3 regions of the Bacillus vallismortis genome follow, and region 2 is predicted to be linked to each of the others. Evidence: riboswitches for the same ligand, from Rfam matches in the RefSeq annotation. Region 2 holds a riboswitch; each other region holds the start of a gene.

Region 1 (6,301 bases), 1.9 Mb from region 2:
TAAACCACATGCTCCACCGCTTGTGCGGGCCCCCGTCAATTCCTTTGAGTTTCAGTCTTGCGACCGTACTCCCCAGGCGGAGTGCTTAGTGCGTTAGCTGCAGCACTAAGGGGCGGAAACCCCCTAACACTTAGCACTCATCGTTTACGGCGTGGACTACCAGGGTATCTAATCCTGTTCGCTCCCCACGCTTTCGCTCCTCAGCGTCAGTTACAGACCAGAGAGTCGCCTTCGCCACTGGTGTTCCTCCACATCTCTACGCATTTCACCGCTACACGTGGAATTCCACTCTCCTCTTCTGCACTCAAGTTCCCCAGTTTCCAATGACCCTCCCCGGTTGAGCCGGGGGCTTTCACATCAGACTTAAGAAGCCGCCTGCGAGCCCTTTACGCCCAATAATTCCGGACAACGCTTGCCACCTACGTATTACCGCGGCTGCTGGCACGTAGTTAGCCGTGGCTTTCTGGTTAGGTACCGTCAAGGTGCCGCCCTATTTGAACGGCACTTGTTCTTCCCTAACAACAGAGCTTTACGATCCGAAAACCTTCATCACTCACGCGGCGTTGCTCCGTCAGACTTTCGTCCATTGCGGAAGATTCCCTACTGCTGCCTCCCGTAGGAGTCTGGGCCGTGTCTCAGTCCCAGTGTGGCCGATCACCCTCTCAGGTCGGCTACGCATCGTTGCCTTGGTGAGCCATTACCTCACCAACTAGCTAATGCGCCGCGGGTCCATCTGTAAGTGGTAGCCGAAGCCACCTTTTATGTTTGAACCATGCGGTTCAAACAAGCATCCGGTATTAGCCCCGGTTTCCCGGAGTTATCCCAGTCTTACAGGCAGGTTACCCACGTGTTACTCACCCGTCCGCCGCTAACATCAGGGAGCAAGCTCCCATCTGTCCGCTCGACTTGCATGTATTAGGCACGCCGCCAGCGTTCGTCCTGAGCCAGGATCAAACTCTCCATAAAGTAATGGAGCGCAGATTAAGTTCGTCACATCCTGTGACAACATCTGCATGACCTGCATCGCGCAGGCCCCTGACTACGCACATCGCTGTGCGATTTATAAAAATGAATTAACAGGTACGTTTTGTCTTGTTTAGTTTTCAAAGATCATTTCGTTGCCTCTTAATGAAGCAGCTTTACTAATATAACATTTCGCTTCCATTTCGTCAACAACTTTTTTCAAATTGTTTTGAAGCTTCTTGTTTTGTCCGCTGTGCATCAGCGACGTTTAATAATATAACATCTGCATTTATTTATTGCAATAGTTTTTCTAAAAAAATCTATAAAATAAATAAACTATAATCCTCGGCATATCGTCCCTTCATGTCTTTAGCATATAACTATGTTAAAAGAACATATACATTCAATAGTGTGACCTTGTTGTTTTTTTCTCTTTTTAGTATAGTAGAAACGAATTAAATATTGATAACCACAAGGGGAGCATTAAAGCTGAGAGTGAGCGGTTACGTTCTGACCCTTTGAACCTGTTAGTTAACGCTGGCGTAGGGATGTGGCAAAGTCAAATGAATTGCAGATTGTAAAGCAGTGCGTGGAACTTTTCTCATCCTTCCGCGTGCTGCTTTTTTGTTGTCCTTTTGGATTGTCTATCAATGGAAGGGGATTTTTATGAATCAATCTAAGCAACTGGTTCGCCTTATTGAAATTGCAATTATGACTGCGGCTGCTGTTATTTTAGACATCGTCTCAGGAATGTTTCTCCGAATGCCTCAAGGAGGCTCGGTCTCCATCATGATGATTCCGATCTTTTTGATTTCGTTTCGGTGGGGTGTAAAAGCAGGCCTTACTACCGGCCTGCTGACAGGACTAGTTCAAATAGCAATCGGAAACTTATTCGCACAGCATCCTGTACAGCTATTTCTGGATTATATGATCGCATTCACAGCAATTGGGATAAGCGGCTATTTCGCTTATACTGTCCGCAAAGCAACGGCAGCAAAAAATAAAGGGAAACTGATTGTTTCAGTGGTCAGCGCAGTTTTTATCGGCAGTTTCCTGCGTTATGCGGCACACGTCATTTCAGGAGCTGTGTTTTTCGGCAGCTATGCTCCAAAGGGAACGCCGGTATGGATTTATTCATTAACTTATAATGCTACTTATATGGTTCCTTCATTCATCATCTGTGCAATTGTCCTTTGTTTATTATTTATGACAGCACCGCGTTTGCTTAAAATAGACAAAGCCTAACGTGACAACCCCCAGCGCAATCCGCTGGGGGTTGTTTTTTTGTTATCTGTTAAGAGATGTTTTCAAAGCAGAAAGATCCGGCCAGCCAAACCCTATTTCTTTCAGCCTTTCTCCTGCAATTTCAAAGCTGTCCTCCGCTTTTCTTTCAGGAGAATAGGCTTGATAAAATGAAATCGAGGGGTTTTGCTCAATTACCCAAACAAACATGTTTGAAAAGCCATGATGAAGCAAAAACTCTGCTCCTTTTGCTAAGAGCGCTCTGCCTGCACCTTGCCGCTGATGCTCCTCTAAAAGGTAAATCGCGTATAGCTCGCTGTCATAGCCTTCTTGTTCAGACCGAATAGGGCCAAATGAAGCAAAGCCGAATATTGAATCTTTTTCATCTTGAGCGACAAATACACCCTTTAACGAGCGGCTTTTCCATTTGTCTTCAAATTCCTTGTAGTCCAGGCCATTTAAGTAGTCAGCCGGGATGATGCCGCGATATGTTGTTCTCCAGCTGTCGACATGCACTTTTGCAATGTCTATTATATCCTCTAACTTTGCCTCTCTCACAGTTGCCATTTGGTTCTATCCTTTCATTAGTCATTCTTCTCTTGTTTGGACCCGTTTGCTTCTTTTATTTCATTTGTTAATTCGTGAAGGCTTTGTTTTACGTTTCCTTTTCCTGAAAAGTTCTCAATCATTTCTTTTACATCAATTCCCGATGAGGCTTTTAAGCTTTCTTGAAGGCTTGACATTAAGTTTGTCGCATAGCTGGTTACTTTGTTGGCGCCGCTTGAATCACTGCTTCCCCCTGTATCAACAACAGTGATTTTATCAATATTTGAAAGAGGTGATGCCACTTGTTTTGCGTATTCCGGAAGCATTTTTACGATCATATCGAAAATCGCAGCCTGTCCGTACTGTTCAAAAGCAGCGGCGATTTTCTCTTTTGCTTCCGCTTCCGCCAAACCTTTTAGACGGATAACCTCAGCTTCTGTTTCCCCTTTCGCTTTTTCAGCTTCTGCTTTTGCAAGTCCGTCAATTCTGACTTTCTCGGCCTCTGCCTTCGCCATTGCTTCTATACTGTACTTCTTGGCATCAGCTTCCGCGAGCTGTTTGGCTTTCTCAGCTGCGGCGGACTGCTCGACTGAATAACGGTCTGCATCGGCTTTTTTCTTTACCTCTGAGTCGTATTGGCGCTCCCGGCGAAGAATTTCTTTTTCTTCTAGTTCTATTTGTTTTTGGCGTTCAATAATTTTAACCTGCATTTCCTGTTCGGTGACTTGCTGGCGCGCTCTGGCAGTCTCTAAATCATATGCCTGGTCGGCATTCGCTTTTGCCGTATCTTGTTCTCTGCGGTATTCGGCTATTTTGAGCTGATTGGTTTTTTCAGCTTCAGCGATTTCCGTCGCCCGTTCAAGTTCTGATTTTTTTGCATCTTTATCGGCTTCTGCCCGCTTAATCCGGGTTTCTTTATCAGCCTCTGCTGTTGCGATATCAGCATCGCGTTTTACTTGAGCGATTCTCGGTTTCCCTAATGATTCAAGATAACCGTTTTTATCACGTACATCCTTAATGGTAAAGGAAACAATCACAAGCCCCATTTTTGCGAGATCCTGTGAGGCCACACGCTGCACCTCTTGAGAAAATTTTTCTCTGTTTTTATAGATTTCTTCAACCGTCATCGAGCCGAGAATGGAACGAAGATGGCCTTCTAAAACCTCACGCGCTTCCTGCTCACGGTCATCTTTTGATTTTCCTAAAAATTGTTCAGCCGCTGTAGCGATTTCTCCTATAGAACCGCCGATTTTAATAATCGCAGTTCCATCAGCCATTACTGGAACTCCTTGTTCGGTATAGACTTCAGGTGTCGAAACATCAAGTTTGCTTGATAATAGGCTTAGCGGCTCTGCCTGCTGGAAGACGGGAAGGACAAAGGTTCCTCCGCCGCGGACGATTTTAAGACGGTTGCCGCCTTCATCGACATGAACATTTTTATTTCCTAGATAGCTCCCCGTTACGATTAACGCTTCATCTGGTCCTGCCGTACGATACTTTGTGATAAAAACGGCTACCAGTGCAATGAATAAAAAGAATACAACTCCGATGACAATTATAATCGGCATTGTCATTTTACATTCCTCCTTGTTTTAAATAGGTTCATGCGGAGTAACCAAAAGAACTCCGTTGTTGATATCTACGACCAAAACCGTTGTCCCGTAACTGATCTGCTGATTCTCAAAGCTGACCGCTGATTTCGAGATGGTGCCGCCTATTCCTTCAATGACCACTTCACCAAACCCGTCTATAGGAACAGCGGTAATCACTTTGCCGACCCTTCCTCTTAGATCATCTTCTTTATAAACCAGTGATTCTTCTGCGGATGATAATGGGACCAGAACAAAAAAGTGAAGCAATATCACAAGGATAATCGAAAGGATGCAAGAGAAAAGCGCGATCAACAGGTGGGATAGGGGCAATATGAGTTCGCCTATATATCCGCCTGCTGAAAAACATGTAAAAAATGCGAGCGCCAAAGTCGGATTAAGAAAGGGAATGCCTTCTGACAGCCCTGCAAACACATCTCCGAAAAATAGAAATAATAGCGTAAGACTGCCCGCAATCATAAGCGTATAAAGATAAATCGTTTGTATAGGGACGCCAAACAACTCCAAATTCCTCATCCTTTCTGCATCAATGCATTGATGAACGGCTGCCGTTACCATTTATACGAGACATAACGAAAAAGGTTTCGAAATTTTTAGATAAAGTGTGCCATTTTGAAGTGCTTTATAAATGATAATTGCTTATATATATGGTAATGTCACTTTAGGAGGAGATATGATGAGTATCTTTAATGAAGCCAGATTAGAAACGTGGAACGAAGTCAAAGGGCTTTCTGACGAAAAGCTGAATCAAAAGCCTTCTGCTGAAGAATGGAGTATACGGGAAGTTCTTGATCATTTGAAAAAAATCGATATGGCCGCACAAATCATGCTGAAGGAGCGTGTAAAGGAAGCTCCTGTTAAAAAAGTTGAAGCGAAACCGCTTGAAGCTGCACAAGACAGAAACAATAAGCGAAAAGCCCCGAGTCACCTTGAGCCTGAGCATGGATTTAAGTCAGGCAGCCAAATGAAACGCGAGCTTGATGTGGTGAGAGAACAGCTGACGGCGGCAATTGCCTCTCTAAAAGAAGAAGATTTTGAGAGAGTGCTTCCGCATCCTGTGTTTCAAGAGTTGACTATCCGCCAGTGGATCGATTTTATCGGCCACCATGAAAAGCGGCATCTCAGCCAGATTAAAGAAATTAAAGAAAAGGTGGAAAGGGCCTGATTATTCAGACCCTTTCTGCTTTTCGTTTGGCTTTCCTATGATAGGAATGGACCTCTATTTCATCTCCAGCATAAACAGCGCCTGGCCTCTCAACAATACAGACAATCCCTCTTATGCCCAGTGCGTGGCGGACGAAAGCAGACGCCAGCTTCGGCTTGTCCGGATAATAAGACTGAATGACTTCTCCCGGCTGGATACACGGATCATTTTCTCCCTCACACAGCAAAGCGGCACCGCTCGGAAAAATGAGGCGGCTCCCTTCTTTTAATGAGGTAAAATCGTGGATTACGCTGACTGCGATATTCGCTCCGAGCCATTCCGGCAAAATACTCGGAACTTCCATTTTTAAAGCCAGCTCGTCACATTCCTCTATCGAAAAATTGAAACTTGTCTGCGATTGAAAATTTCAGTTCCCCTTGAAAACATTGGTTCTCTGGCTCCCGCTTTTTTGGTCAGTCCAAAATGCAAGTCACCGGGGATGCCGCCATAATCAATATCGAACTTGTCCTTCCGCTTGGTTACGAAGCTTTCTGTATCTGCAATATACAAGCCTTCTGTTTTTGCAGCCATACGCTTCCACATCATTCGGCACCTACCTTCTTCCTTAGCATTTCCATTTATTTTTCATTATCCAAAAAAATCCCGCTCTGTAAAGGAGCGGGACATCGTGTTATACCGTTTTAGGCGTAAGGTTAAAGCAGCGCTTGTAGATCCAATTGTATGCTTTTTCATTTAAGTCTCTAGGGTTTCCAAAGGTTTGCGGATCTTTCATCGC
Region 2 (6,301 bases):
ATCAGAGCGATCCAACTCGCGGAAATGGCTTCTATTAATAACCGTGTATTCCGGACGGTCGGATCGCCGCTGCTTCTGCCTTCCCATCATGATTGCATGATTAAACCGAGAAACGAAGTCGACTTTCAAGTGACGATTGACCATTTAACCCTTCTTCATAAGGACGTGAAGTCGATCCGCTGCCAGGTTGCATCCGAAAATGTGAGGTTTGCGAGATTTCGTCCGTTTCCATTTTGGAAAAGAGTCCAGGATTCGTTTATCGGAAAAGGTGAATAGAGAGGACGTATCGTGGAACCATTTATTATCAGAAAGAACATTACTTCTGCTGAAGACGGAATGACTGTAAAAGAATACGCCGGCAAACTGGGAATTTCGAAACGTCTGTTAACCGATATCAAGTTTGCCGGGGGTGACCTGCTGATCAATGGTGAACATGTAACGGTCAAATACGTTTTGCGAAAGGGAGATTTTCTTGTCGTGAAGTTTCCCGAGGAACAGGTGAGCGACACGTTATTGGCAGAACCTGTTCCGCTCGATATCCTGTATGAGGATGAGCACGTGCTTGTGATGAACAAGCAGCCGTATGTATCATCAATTCCCTCGAGAGAGCACCCATCCGGAAGCATTGCAAATGGAATCATCCATCATTATCAAATAAATGGAGTGCTGGCGACAGTTCATCTTGTCACCCGGCTAGACCGGGATACATCAGGTCTCATGCTTGTTGCCAAGCATCGCTTTGCCCACTCGATTTTATCGTCAGCGCAAAAAAGCGGGCTTGTGAGACGCCGGTACATGGCAGTGGTTCACGGGCGGATGACACAGGTGGAAGGAACTGTCGATGCTCCGATTGGCAGACATCCTGACAGTATTATTGAACGGGTGGTGACACCGGAAGGCCAGAAGGCTGTTACCCATTTTCATGTCACACATGCCACTGATGAGATCACAATGGTGACATTGCAGCTTGAGACAGGCCGAACCCATCAAATTCGTGTACATATGAACTACCTCGGGCATCCGCTGTGCGGCGATACACTGTACGGCGGAACGAGACGGGAAATTGGCCGGCAGGCCCTTCACAGCGAGCGGCTTTCATTTATCCATCCGCTGACGCAGGAGAGCATGACGTTTCATGCTACATTGCCTCAAGATATGAAAGACCTGATAAAAGGAGAGAATCATTGATTCTCTCCTTTTTATATGGGACGAAATCTCGATTCGTCATAAGGCAGGGAGCTTGGAACAGAGATGGTTTCTATTTCTGGGAATCGAAAGCCTGTCAATTTATTTCCGAACACGCAGCCTGTATCAATGTTGATGGTGCGATTGACTATTCGAGGCTCTTTCACAGGTGTATGTCCGTATACCACCCAAGCGCTTCCGCTATAGGATGCAGCCCAATCACGTCTGACAGGTCTGCCGTCCGGGTACGTTTCACCCGTTACATCGCCGTAAAGCACAAAGTCCTTCACTCTGCGGGTATATTTGCCGATATCGTCAGCCTTTATGCCAGCATGGGCGACAACTAATTCTCCGTTATGTAAGATGTCGTAAAGCGGCGCCTTTTCATACAGCTTCATAAACTGATCGCTGATTGTTTTTCTTTCTTCTTTAGATCGTTCCTCAAGCTCTGCGGCTGTAGTTTCTAGGCCATGCATGACTTTCACGGGATTTCCTTTTAAGTAGCGGTACAGCTTGTTGCAATGATTTCCAGGAACATAACGCACAGCGCCTTTTTCGTAAGCGCCGGCTACAAAGCGGATGACCTCTATCGATTTCGGTCCTCTGTCAGTTAAATCTCCAGCAAAAATGAGCATCCTTCCTTCTTCGTGGACAGGTACTCCATTTTTTATTGAATAGCCAAGCTCTTGGATTAATGCCATCATTTCATCATAGCAGCCATGAATATCGCTGATGATATCGTAAGCCATGCGTGATCCTCCTTGCCGATTGTTTTATTTATTATGGAGCAAAGTGCTGTGAGTCATCACAGGCTTTTATGTGCAAAATATAGAAGAATTATTTTCTAAACAAGAAATAAGACCTTTTTACTTTATTTTTTATCACCATCCTTGTTAAAATCGCGTTATGTTTTTTTAAAATGAGGTTTTGTTCTTTGATTGAGAACTGAAATAACCCTGACTTAAAAAGGAGGTTCTGATTATGGCGCATTCATCTGTCGCATCTTTAGTTGTTGTACTTATCGTTGCATTTTTGACACCCATCCTTTTGCATCGCTTTAAACTGACCATCCCGGTTGTTGTTGCAGAAATCATTATGGGGCTGATTATCGGAAAAAGCGGTCTTAATTTAGTTGTCGAGGGCGATACATGGCTTGAGACGCTTTCTCTGCTCGGATTTATCTTTTTAATGTTTTTAAGTGGGCTTGAAATTGATTTTTCATCGTTTGAGAAAGGAAAGAAAAAGCAGCTCCTGCCGAACGGCAAAGCGGTGCCCAATACGTTTGCTGCGGCGTCCGTTATTTTTGCCGGTATATTTATTTTATCATTGCTGCTGTCCTATGGGTTCGTCTTGGCAGGATTTATCGAAAATGCGTTTTTAATGACGCTCATTATCTCAACGATTTCGTTAGGCGTTGTCGTTCCAACGTTAAAAGAAGAACGGATCATGAATTCAAATATCGGGCAGATTATTTTGCTTGTTGCCGTTATTGCTGATTTGGTCACGATGATTCTTCTTGCCGTGTTTTCTTCTCTATACGGAGAAGACAGCGGAAACATGTGGCTCTTGATGATCCTGTTTGCAGCCGGAGTGGTGCTTTACTTTTTCGGCCGGGTCTTTAAACATCGTTCATTTGTTGAGTCTATGTCAAAAGGGACGATTCAGATTGGGACGCGTGCCATTTTTACGTTAATTATCGTACTCGTTGCCCTGTCTGAATCACTTGGGGCGGAAAATATTCTCGGCGCTTTCTTAGCGGGGGTTCTCGTTTCCCTTCTTTCGCCAAATAAAGAACTTGTTCAGCAGCTGGATTCATTCGGCTATGGGTTCTTGATTCCGATTTTCTTTGTGATGGTCGGAGTGAAGCTGGATATTTGGACCCTTTTCCAAGATCCGAAAATTTTGATCATGATCCCGCTTCTGCTTTTGGCGCTGTTAGTCAGCAAAATTATTCCCGTCCTGTACTTGAAGAAGTGGTATGATAACCGCACCATTTTGGCGTCTGGTTTTCTGCTGACGTCAACGCTTTCTCTCGTGATTGCCGCTGCGACAATCGGCCAGCAGCTTCACGTGATCAGCGCAAATATGTCAGGAGCGCTGACGTTAGTAGCCGTCATTGCCAGTATTTTTTCACCGGTCTTCTTTAAAAAATTATACAAACGGGAGGAGCAGCCGGAGGAGAAAAAGACCATTACGTTTATCGGCGCAAACCAAATGACATTGCCTGTTACTCTTGAACTGCCGGAAGAGGAGTATGACGTGCGTGTTGTGCATGTCTATCAAGAGAACGCGGAGGAAAAGCTGTCGGAATCAGTTTTTTCTGTTGAAGCGATTTCTAATTATGAACACGGGACGCTTGAATCACTCGGCATTTTTGATACGGATATCCTGGTTGTTGCGACCGGGAATGAAGACATGAATGCGGAGATTGCACTACTTGCAAAAGAAAAAGGAACAGAAAGAGTGATTGCCAGCGTCGGATCACCCGAAAATGAAGCAACTTTGAAGGAGCAGGGAATCAACATCTTTTCTATGCTGCTGTCGACAAAAACACTGCTTCGCGCGCTAATAGAAGCGCCTGGTGTCATGAAGCTGCTCACGAACGAAGAGTCTTCGCTGTATCAAATTAATATGGAAAACAGCACATACGACGGTGTGATTTTGCGGGAATTCCCTTTTACAGGCGATGTCATCTTTGTCAGGATTTTCAGAGGTGTGGACAGCATCGTTCCTCATGGGGATACAAGGCTGAAATTGGGTGACCGCTTAATTGTCACCGGATCTCGGGGGTATGTAACGGAACTTAAGAAATCGTTGGAAGGATAAACCTTGACCAAATAGGGATTCGTGTTAATATAGAGATGCAGAACAATTCAATATGTATTTGTATAACCACTAGGGGTGTCCTTCATAAGGGCTGAGATAAAAGTGTGACTTTTAGACCCTCATAACTTGAACAGGTTCAGACCTGCGTAGGGAAGTGGAGCGGTATTTGTGTTCGTTTACTATGCCAATTCCAAACCACTTTTCCTTGCGGGAAAGTGGTTTTTTTATTTATCAGACAGGGGGAATGACGTGTGAAATTTTCAGAAGAATGCCGCAGTGCAGCCGCAGAATGGTGGGAAGGGAGCTTTGTCGATCCGTTCGTTCAGGGAATCGGTGATGGAACGCTTCCGATTGACCGTTTTAAATACTACGTGCTTCAGGATTCTTATTATTTAACGCATTTTGCGAAGGTGCAATCGTTTGGCGCCGCTTATGCGAAGGACCTTTATACAACGGGACGGATGGCAAGCCACGCCCAAGGTACATATGAGGCGGAAATGGCGCTTCACCGCGAGTTTGCGGAGCTGTTGGAGATCAGTGAGGAAGAGCGTAAGGCCTTTAAGCCGTCTCCAACGGCGTACTCATATACATCCCATATGTACCGTTCGGTTTTGAGCGGGAATTTTGCTGAGATCTTAGCAGCCCTTCTGCCGTGCTACTGGCTGTATTACGAGGTTGGCGAGAAATTGCTGACATGTGATCCGGGGCATCCGATTTATCAGAAGTGGATCAGCACATACGGCGGTGACTGGTTCAGACAGCAGGTCGAAGAACAAATCAACCGCTTTGATGAGCTGGCGGAAAACAGCACGGAGGAAGTGCGTGCCAAGATGAAAGAGAATTTTGTTATTTCAAGCTTTTATGAGTATCAATTTTGGGGGATGGCCAATCGAAAAGAAGGCTGGTCCGACCGCGGCGTAAAAGAGGTGGAGGAACTTGGAGCTTCACGCCATAACTGATGACTGCAAGCCGGTTGAAGTGTTAGCGGAAGTCATCATAGCCATTCAGAATGAAGTGGATTGCATACACATTCGAGAGCGGTCTAAATCTGCGGCTGACATTTTGAAATTGATTGAGCTTTTATCTGAAAGCGGTGTTGATAAGCGGAAATTGGTCATGAACGGACGAGTGGATATTGCGCTTTTTTCAGCGATTCATCGTGTGCAGCTGCCGAGCAGCAGCTTTTCACCGAAGCAGGTCAGAGCCAGATTTCCGCACCTTCATATCGGGCGGTCGGTGCATTCACTGGAGGAAGCGATTCAAGCAGAAAAGGAAGATGCGGACTGTGTGTTGTTCGGCCATGTGTTTGAAACGGATTGTAAAAAGGGCCTTGAAGGCAGAGGCTTGTCTTTGCTGTCAACTATCAAGCAGCGGGTGTCCATCCCGGTTATTGCGATTGGCGGGATGGCACCGGGCAGATTAAGAGGCGTAAAACAAGCGGGGGCAGACGGGATCGCTGTCATGTCGGGAATTTTTTCATCCGCTGATCCTTTGGGAGCTGCCAGACAATATTCCCGTACGCTAAAGGAGATGCGCTATGAAAAGGCATTATGATGCAATTGTCATTGGAGGCGGGATTATCGGTTCCGCGATTGCTTATCATTTAGCAAAGGAAAACAAAACAATCGCCTTGTTTGAAAGCGGGACAATGGGCGGCAGAACAACAAGCGCTGCTGCCGGAATGCTGGGCGCCCATGCCGAATGCGAGGAACGTGACGCGTTTTTTGATTTCGCCATGCACAGCCAGCGTCTGTACAAAGGTCTTGGGGAAGAGCTTTACACCATATCGGGTATTGATATCATGCAGCATAACGGCGGGATGTTTAAGCTTGCGTTTTCTGAAGAAGACATGCTGCGGCTGAGGAAGATGGATGGCTTGGATTCTGTCAGCTGGCATACAAAAGAAGAAGTTTTAGAAAAAGAGCCTTATACGTCAGGTGACATTTTCGGGGCAGCCTTTATTCAAGATGATGTGCATGTTGAGCCTTATTTTGTTTGCAAGGCATATGTGAAAGCGGCAAAAGCGCTTGGGGCTGAGATTTTTGAGCATACGCCCGTCCTCAATGTGGAACGTGGCGGTGAAGCGCTGTCCATCGAAACGCCGAATGGCTATGTATGGGCGGATCATGTCGCGGTTGCCAGCGGGGTGTGGAGCGGAATGTTTTTTAGGCAGCTTGGGCTGAATCACTCATTTTTCCCTGTAAAAGGGGAGTGCCTGTCTGTTTGGAATGATGAGATACCGCTGACAAAAACACTTTACCATGACCATTGCTATATCGTACCGAGAAAA
Region 3 (6,301 bases), 690 kb from region 2:
AATGATACTGATTTACTATGTTGAGGGCCTAGTGGGTGAATAACCCGTGGAGGTTCAAGTCCTCTCGGCCGCATCCCAATAATACCAAGGGTTTAACCACCTTTGGTATTATTTTTTTGTGCTTATTTTTAAATGATCTACTGCCTACAAACTGCCCACTTCATAAATTAAGTATCTACAACAGACACGGCATCCTTTTATAGTAGTAGTCTTTTTAAACTTTACGTTTTTTTCAAGGCATCGCCAATAACGAACGGAAAATCAGACCATCTGAACCGGTAAAAGTTCACTCAGATGATATCCGTGCTGATAAAAAACAGGATAATGTACCTGCCAATAAGAGTAAATCAATTTTATAGGCGGCAGGGGTGGCGAATTTGAAACGGTTTGCATTGCACCGGAAGTCGAAGGGTTTAGGGCTGTATTTGAAAAGTACGGCCGTCAGGAAGGCGTTTTTGACCAAGTGAATATTATTGTGGCGCTCACCATGCAGGAAAGTGGTGGTCTTTAAAGACCTGGTGTCAAAGAATCCCTCACTTTTTATTTTTCAACTCCGAATGAAACATCTATATATTGCACAATTGATTTTTTAATTTCTCGACAGCCTGAGGAGTAAACCATGTGTTTACTCCTCTTTTTTCTGTTTAGATACAATGTATCTTTTTGTAATTCATCTTTGTAAAATTGAGGATGTTTATTTCTTTTAATCTTAAAAAGGATTACTTTTCAGAAGAGTTACCAAAAGTAATTCTTAAAACAATGCCCATAATAATAATTGCAATTAGTCCAATAATATTAACTATTGTTGAAATAGATTCATTATCTACAAAAATGTTAACAATAAACGAACCTGCAACAATCAATAATATCAAAGAATAAAAACTTTTTTTCACAAACACACTCCTATTGCAAAAATAATTCTATAAAAATATTGTAAAGTAGTTATAACGTGAAGAAAAGCATTAAACAATTGGTCATTGTAATCTGTTTCTCTCTAATTTTTACCACTATAACAATACCAATAGCTAACGTGAAAGAAAGTTCTAATGATGTTTCTTCTGAGCAAGTTAATGTAGAAGCTCAAATCATGAAAAGAACTCTCGAACCTCTATTAGAATTAATTGATCAAATGCCAGAGGATGTTGCTGAACAAGGAATAAACTCCGGTATTGAATGGTTAAACGTACATAAAGGGAACGAATTTGTAGGTTATGAATTTGTGGTTGATGGAGAAAACCTGACTGCTGTTAAAACCGCCCAAGAAAGTATAGGACCATTTATAGTACTGAGTACATGGAGTTGCATTTCTAGTGCTGCTAAAGCTATAGCAGTAAACGCTATCCCATGGGCAAAGATCTTAAAAGTTAAAAAAGCAGCAAAATTAATGGGCGGACTAAATTCAATGACAAAAACAATTATTACAGCTTATAAACATCAAAGAAACCTAGGACTTTCTAGAACAAATGCTATAAAAAAAGCCGTAAAAGTATCTACTAAGGCACTACCAGATGAAACTCAAAAAGTCGTACTAGAATTCTTTAGTTTAGGTGACGTTGTTGATAATTGTTTCTAATTGTTTTAAAAACGGGATACAAACAGGTTTAAATTATTAAAACCTAAATTATAAAAACCCTTAAAATAAAGGAGAAAGCATATTAGACATATATAATATGTTTTCTCCTTCGTAATGGATTACAGACACAGTCAAGATATTGTTGTTGAAGCCCACTCACCAATCGCTCACGGTGCAATTCTTGATATAAACGATACAGAGCATTTATTAAGGTTTCAATTTGGGTTTTACCTTCCGAAGAATCTTTTCGTGAACTGACATCGTACACCTAAATATGAGAAAGTTGGCGCTGAGTGCCAATAGGTGGGTGGTATGCCAATTAATGGCGAAAATGATCGACTGGGCTTATCAAAGAAAACACCAGACTATGAAGAAGCAAAAGGTGAAGAGACAAAGTTAAAGGAGTAAAACGTGTGTTTACTTCTCTTTTTTTATTGTTGGATTCCTTTTACAATTTGCGATGTTCAGGACATTTTTTAAACACACTAGAAAATAAGGTATTTTTGTGCTTTTTTTTTAAGCTCCATGAATTGCCATCAAATGCAAGGCGTAGTAACTTTTCGAAAAACTTTTGTCGGTTGATACGCAGGGTTCAAGGCTTATCAATCATTGTTTGACTAAAGATATGGAATAGTTTAGGATGAAAGTAAATATTTATATTTTATACACTGGGGGAGCTTTTAGAAGCTGAGAAGAGACACAAGTCCTGACCCTTTGAACCTGATTTGGTTAACACCAACGTAGGGAAGTGAAAAAAATAGAGAGATTTTTTATCTTATCTATATTTAAGCCACTTTCCATATGAAAGTGGCTTTATTTATTTTGAAAGGGGATATTAAAGTGACAACTAAAAAAGTTTTTTTAGCAGGACCTTTTAAAAGTTTAGTAGATGTGAATACTGGATTGATGAGTTTACATGAAAGGGAGAAGTTAGAGTCATTAATTTCTTTTTTTGAAAATGAAGGATGGTTAGTTCATAATGCTCACAAGCGAGAAGGATGGGGGAAAGATTTCATGACACCCCAACAATGCACTAAAATTGATTTTGATGAAATACGCTCTTGCGATCTTTTTGTAGCTTTTCCTGGCTCACCGGCTTCTCCTGGAACGCATATAGAAATAGGATGGGCTTCTGCCTTGAAAAAAAAGATAGTGTTATTACTAGAAAATGAGAGGGATTACGCATTCTTAATTCAAGGGTTAAGCGTAGTAGCTGATGTTGAATACATTAATTTTAAAGGTACTGATGATTTATTAGAGAAGATTAAAAGTATCCTTATGGAATACAAGGTGGAATCTTAATGAGAAAGAAAACTTTTCATGAAGCATATATGGAAACCCTATATGACATCTATTATTACCCTGAATTTTTAAATTCACCGCGTGGACAAAATAGCAAAGAAAAATTGAACTATCATCTGACCCTTGAAAATCCAATAGAACGTGTCACTTACTTACCCTCTAGAAAAACAAATATCGTGTTTAATTTTGCTGAAGTTTTATGGTATTTATCGGGGAGTAACAACTTAGATTTTATTAGTTATTACAATAAAAAAATGCCTTTATATTCAATGAATAAAAAAACATTAACAGGTACTGCGTATGGACCTAAAATATTTGAATTTGGAAACGCAAAACTAAATCAATGGAATAGAATAAAAAATCTTTTGACACAGGAAGACATTGATTCAAAAAGGGCATTTATTCAAATATTCGATGCCTCGGAACTCTTCGTTTCTGGCAATATTGATGTTTCTTGTACAATAGGTTTGCAATTTTTCATAAGAGAAAACAAGTTATACATGTCTTCCATAATGCGTGCAAATGATGCATTTCGAGGAATGATTAGTGATCTTTTCTCTTTTACATTTATGCAAGAATTAATGGCTAGAGAACTTCATTTAGAAGTCGGAGAATATTTCCATAATGTTGGTTCCATTCATATCTATGAGTCCGACAACGAATGGGCAAAAACAGTACTTGAGGAAGCTAAAACTCATAATGATACCTCGGCTTTTGAATTTCCTAAAATGCCTACCGGGAATAATTGGCCTTTTATTGAAACAGTTTTAAAATATGAGTCTTTGCTTAGAAAAGATCAAATTTCAATGTCAAGGCAGGATATTGAAACTTTAGATTTACCTGAATATTGGGAACAAATTCTCTTACTTTTTAGTATATATCAGCATATTGCTTATAAGCGAGATATGGATCATTCATTATTTCAAAGCTTACTTCCTACTTATCAGTTTTTTGTTAAAAATAAGTGGTTTAATTACTTTTCAACTAAACAAAAGGAGGAAATTTAATGAAAACTTCTTGGAAAGAAGACAGTGTTGCTGGTAAATTCGATGCTTATAACGACGTTTTAGAACAAACATTAGGTTTTGAGTATGTTTTTCGTAAATTTGATAAAGCGGATATTAAAAAGGTGCTCGATTTTGGCTGTGGACCCGGTAAGGTAGCATATAGGTTAGCTGACAGAATAGATTGCAATGTAATCGCAGTAGATGAATCAAGTAAGATGTTGGATATAGCAAAGAAAAAAAGAAAACATTCACATGTCGACTATCATTTAATTGAACATGATAACCTTTCCTTCTTACCAGATCATTCAGTTGATGCTGCTATGGCCTGTTACGTCTTTATTAATACAGATAGTGATCAACGTATCAAAAGAATTATGGGTGAAATTTTTCGTGTGTTAAAACCAGGTGCTTCTTTTGTTATACTGGATACAAACCCTGACTCAACTGGAAAAGAATTTTCAACCTTTCGCAACGGAATACCGGGGAAAGAGTATTCTTATGGAGAAGAAAGAAATGAGTGGCTTCATGTTCCTGAACAAGAAGATTTAATTTTAAATGACTTTCATTGGCCGAAGTCAATGTACTATAAACTTTTATCTAATGTAGGCTTTGAAAGTGTAACATTACTGGAACCAACGTTAAACGATATTGACGGAGAGCAGTTAAAGGCCATCGAACAAAAATTTAAATTTAATAATTGGAAAAGTGAAAAGGAATACCCACCTTTTATCATTTTTGAAGCAGTGAAACCTACCTTAGGAGGAGTATGAGTTGACGGATATCTATAAAGCACTTTCGATTGCTGGAACAGATCCAACCGGGGGAGCGGGAATTCATGCAGACTTAAAAACCTTCCAGGAGCAGCAAGTATTTGGAATGGCTGTTATTACATCAGTTGTTGCTCAAAACACACTTGGTGTGAAGAGTTTTGAGGAGGTATCTCTGAATAATATATCTCAGCAAATAGACTGTGTCATCGGAGATATAAAACCAGATGCTGTAAAAACTGGTATGCTTGCAAGCGTGGATATTATAGAACTGATAGCTGAAAAATTAAAAGCGGCTAAAATCCAATCGTATGTGATGGACCCAGTTATGGTTGCTAAAAGCGGTCATCATCTGCTTCATAAGGATGCCGTTAATCATTTGAAAAAATTATTAATACCTCAAACAACTGTTATTACACCAAATATTCCAGAAGCAGAAGTAATCATCGGCAAATCAATTAAAACTGTACAGCAGATGCGCGATGCTGCTAAAGAAATTGTGGAAGTATACGGGGCAAAGAGTGCTGTCGTAAAAGGGGGGCATATGAACGGAGAAGCTCGTGATATTATGTATTTTGATGAGGCCTTCGAGGAGTTTGTTTCCCCTCGCTTTGATACAAAACATACCCATGGGACAGGCTGTACTTTTTCTGCTGTCATCACTGCAGAGCTAGCAAAGCAACACAGTATACCAGAATCAGTAGCAACTGGAAAAGAATTTATCTCAGCAGCCATTAAACATCCTATAGGGATTGGGAAGGGACAAGGGCCTACAAATCATTTCGCGTATCGCTCAATCATTAACCCCACGACAGCTACTTAAGGAGTGTTATGATGATCTATAAGGAATATGATGTATTTTTATTCGACTTAGACGGAGTTATTTATATAGGAGACAAAGCTTTACCAGAAGCTGTTTCTTCTTTAAAACGCCTCCGTGAAGAAAAGAAATCCATTCGTTTTTTAACGAATGATCCCTGTGTTACAAGAGAAACGATTGTTAAAAGGCTTCATAAGCTTGGTATTTCAGCAAGTATTGATGAAGTGATTACTTCGGGGTGGGCAACAGCTGATTACCTTGTTAAGGCTGGAATAAAGAGAGCATATATATTAGGAAATGATGAACTTAAAAGCGAGATTCGAAAAGCTGGTATTGATCTTGAAGAAGACCTAGCAGAAGCTGTTGTCATTGGATGGGATCACAATATTACTTTTCAAGATATACATAAGGCGGTAAATCTCATCCGCAGTGGGGCTTCATTTATTGCTACAAATGGGGATAAAACATTTCCCACCGCTAAAGGACCAGCTCCAGCTACAGGTGCCATAGTTGAGGCTGTTAAAACGGGAGCAGATAAAGAGCCCATCATCATTGGAAAGCCGGAGTCTTCAATATTTGAAAAAGTACTTGAGTCCTTTGAAGACAGAGAAAGATGCGTCATGATTGGAGATACACCTGAGACAGATATTATTGGAGCGAACCGAATGGGTATACCTTCTATCTTAGTTTCTGATCAAAATACTTTATTTCCTGTAGAACATGACTTTAGAAATCCAGATGTTGTGATACGCAATTTGAAGTATTTGTTCGATAGTGAAGTTATGATAGAAGTACGTGAGAAACCAGATTATCAATGGACAGAACAAGTGAA

What was found. A riboswitch is a leader RNA that binds a small molecule or an ion and turns the genes downstream of it on or off. The one in region 2 is predicted to bind thiamine pyrophosphate.
Region 1: another riboswitch for thiamine pyrophosphate. It lies ahead of thiT (energy-coupled thiamine transporter ThiT); the one in region 2 lies ahead of tenA (thiaminase II).
Region 3: another riboswitch for thiamine pyrophosphate. It lies ahead of BV11031_RS15675 (nucleoside 2-deoxyribosyltransferase); the one in region 2 lies ahead of tenA (thiaminase II).

The regions. Positions count from the first base shown of each region.
Region 1 is NZ_CP026362.1:402,584-408,884, reverse strand. Features, by position in the region: rRNA gene BV11031_RS02225 (16S ribosomal RNA) at 1-966, opposite strand, end outside; TPP riboswitch at 1,428-1,529, shown strand; gene thiT (energy-coupled thiamine transporter ThiT) at 1,630-2,208, shown strand; gene BV11031_RS02215 (GNAT family N-acetyltransferase) at 2,251-2,772, opposite strand; gene floT (flotillin lipid rafts scaffold protein FloT) at 2,790-4,325, opposite strand; gene BV11031_RS02205 (NfeD family protein) at 4,344-4,868, opposite strand; gene BV11031_RS02200 (DinB family protein) at 5,038-5,526, shown strand; partial or broken gene BV11031_RS02195 (MOSC domain-containing protein) at 5,531-6,108, opposite strand; gene gbsB (choline dehydrogenase) at 6,197-6,301, opposite strand, start outside.
Region 2 is NZ_CP026362.1:2,271,267-2,277,567, reverse strand. Features, by position in the region: gene BV11031_RS12310 (NAD kinase) at 1-276, shown strand, start outside; gene BV11031_RS12305 (RluA family pseudouridine synthase) at 289-1,188, shown strand; gene prpE (bis(5'-nucleosyl)-tetraphosphatase PrpE) at 1,200-1,934, opposite strand; gene BV11031_RS12295 (monovalent cation:proton antiporter family protein) at 2,167-4,011, shown strand; TPP riboswitch at 4,073-4,181, shown strand; gene tenA (thiaminase II) at 4,263-4,970, shown strand; gene tenI (thiazole tautomerase TenI) at 4,948-5,565, shown strand; gene thiO (glycine oxidase ThiO) at 5,549-6,301, shown strand, end outside.
Region 3 is NZ_CP026362.1:2,963,297-2,969,597, reverse strand. Features, by position in the region: partial or broken gene BV11031_RS15685 (endopeptidase) at 350-505, shown strand; gene BV11031_RS22675 (hypothetical protein) at 720-893, opposite strand; gene BV11031_RS15680 (hypothetical protein) at 950-1,573, shown strand; partial or broken gene BV11031_RS22980 (lipoprotein) at 1,886-1,981, shown strand; TPP riboswitch at 2,234-2,337, shown strand; gene BV11031_RS15675 (nucleoside 2-deoxyribosyltransferase) at 2,414-2,875, shown strand; gene BV11031_RS15670 (thymidylate synthase) at 2,875-3,882, shown strand; gene BV11031_RS15665 (class I SAM-dependent methyltransferase) at 3,882-4,652, shown strand; gene thiD (bifunctional hydroxymethylpyrimidine kinase/phosphomethylpyrimidine kinase) at 4,654-5,472, shown strand; gene BV11031_RS15655 (HAD-IIA family hydrolase) at 5,481-6,301, shown strand, end outside.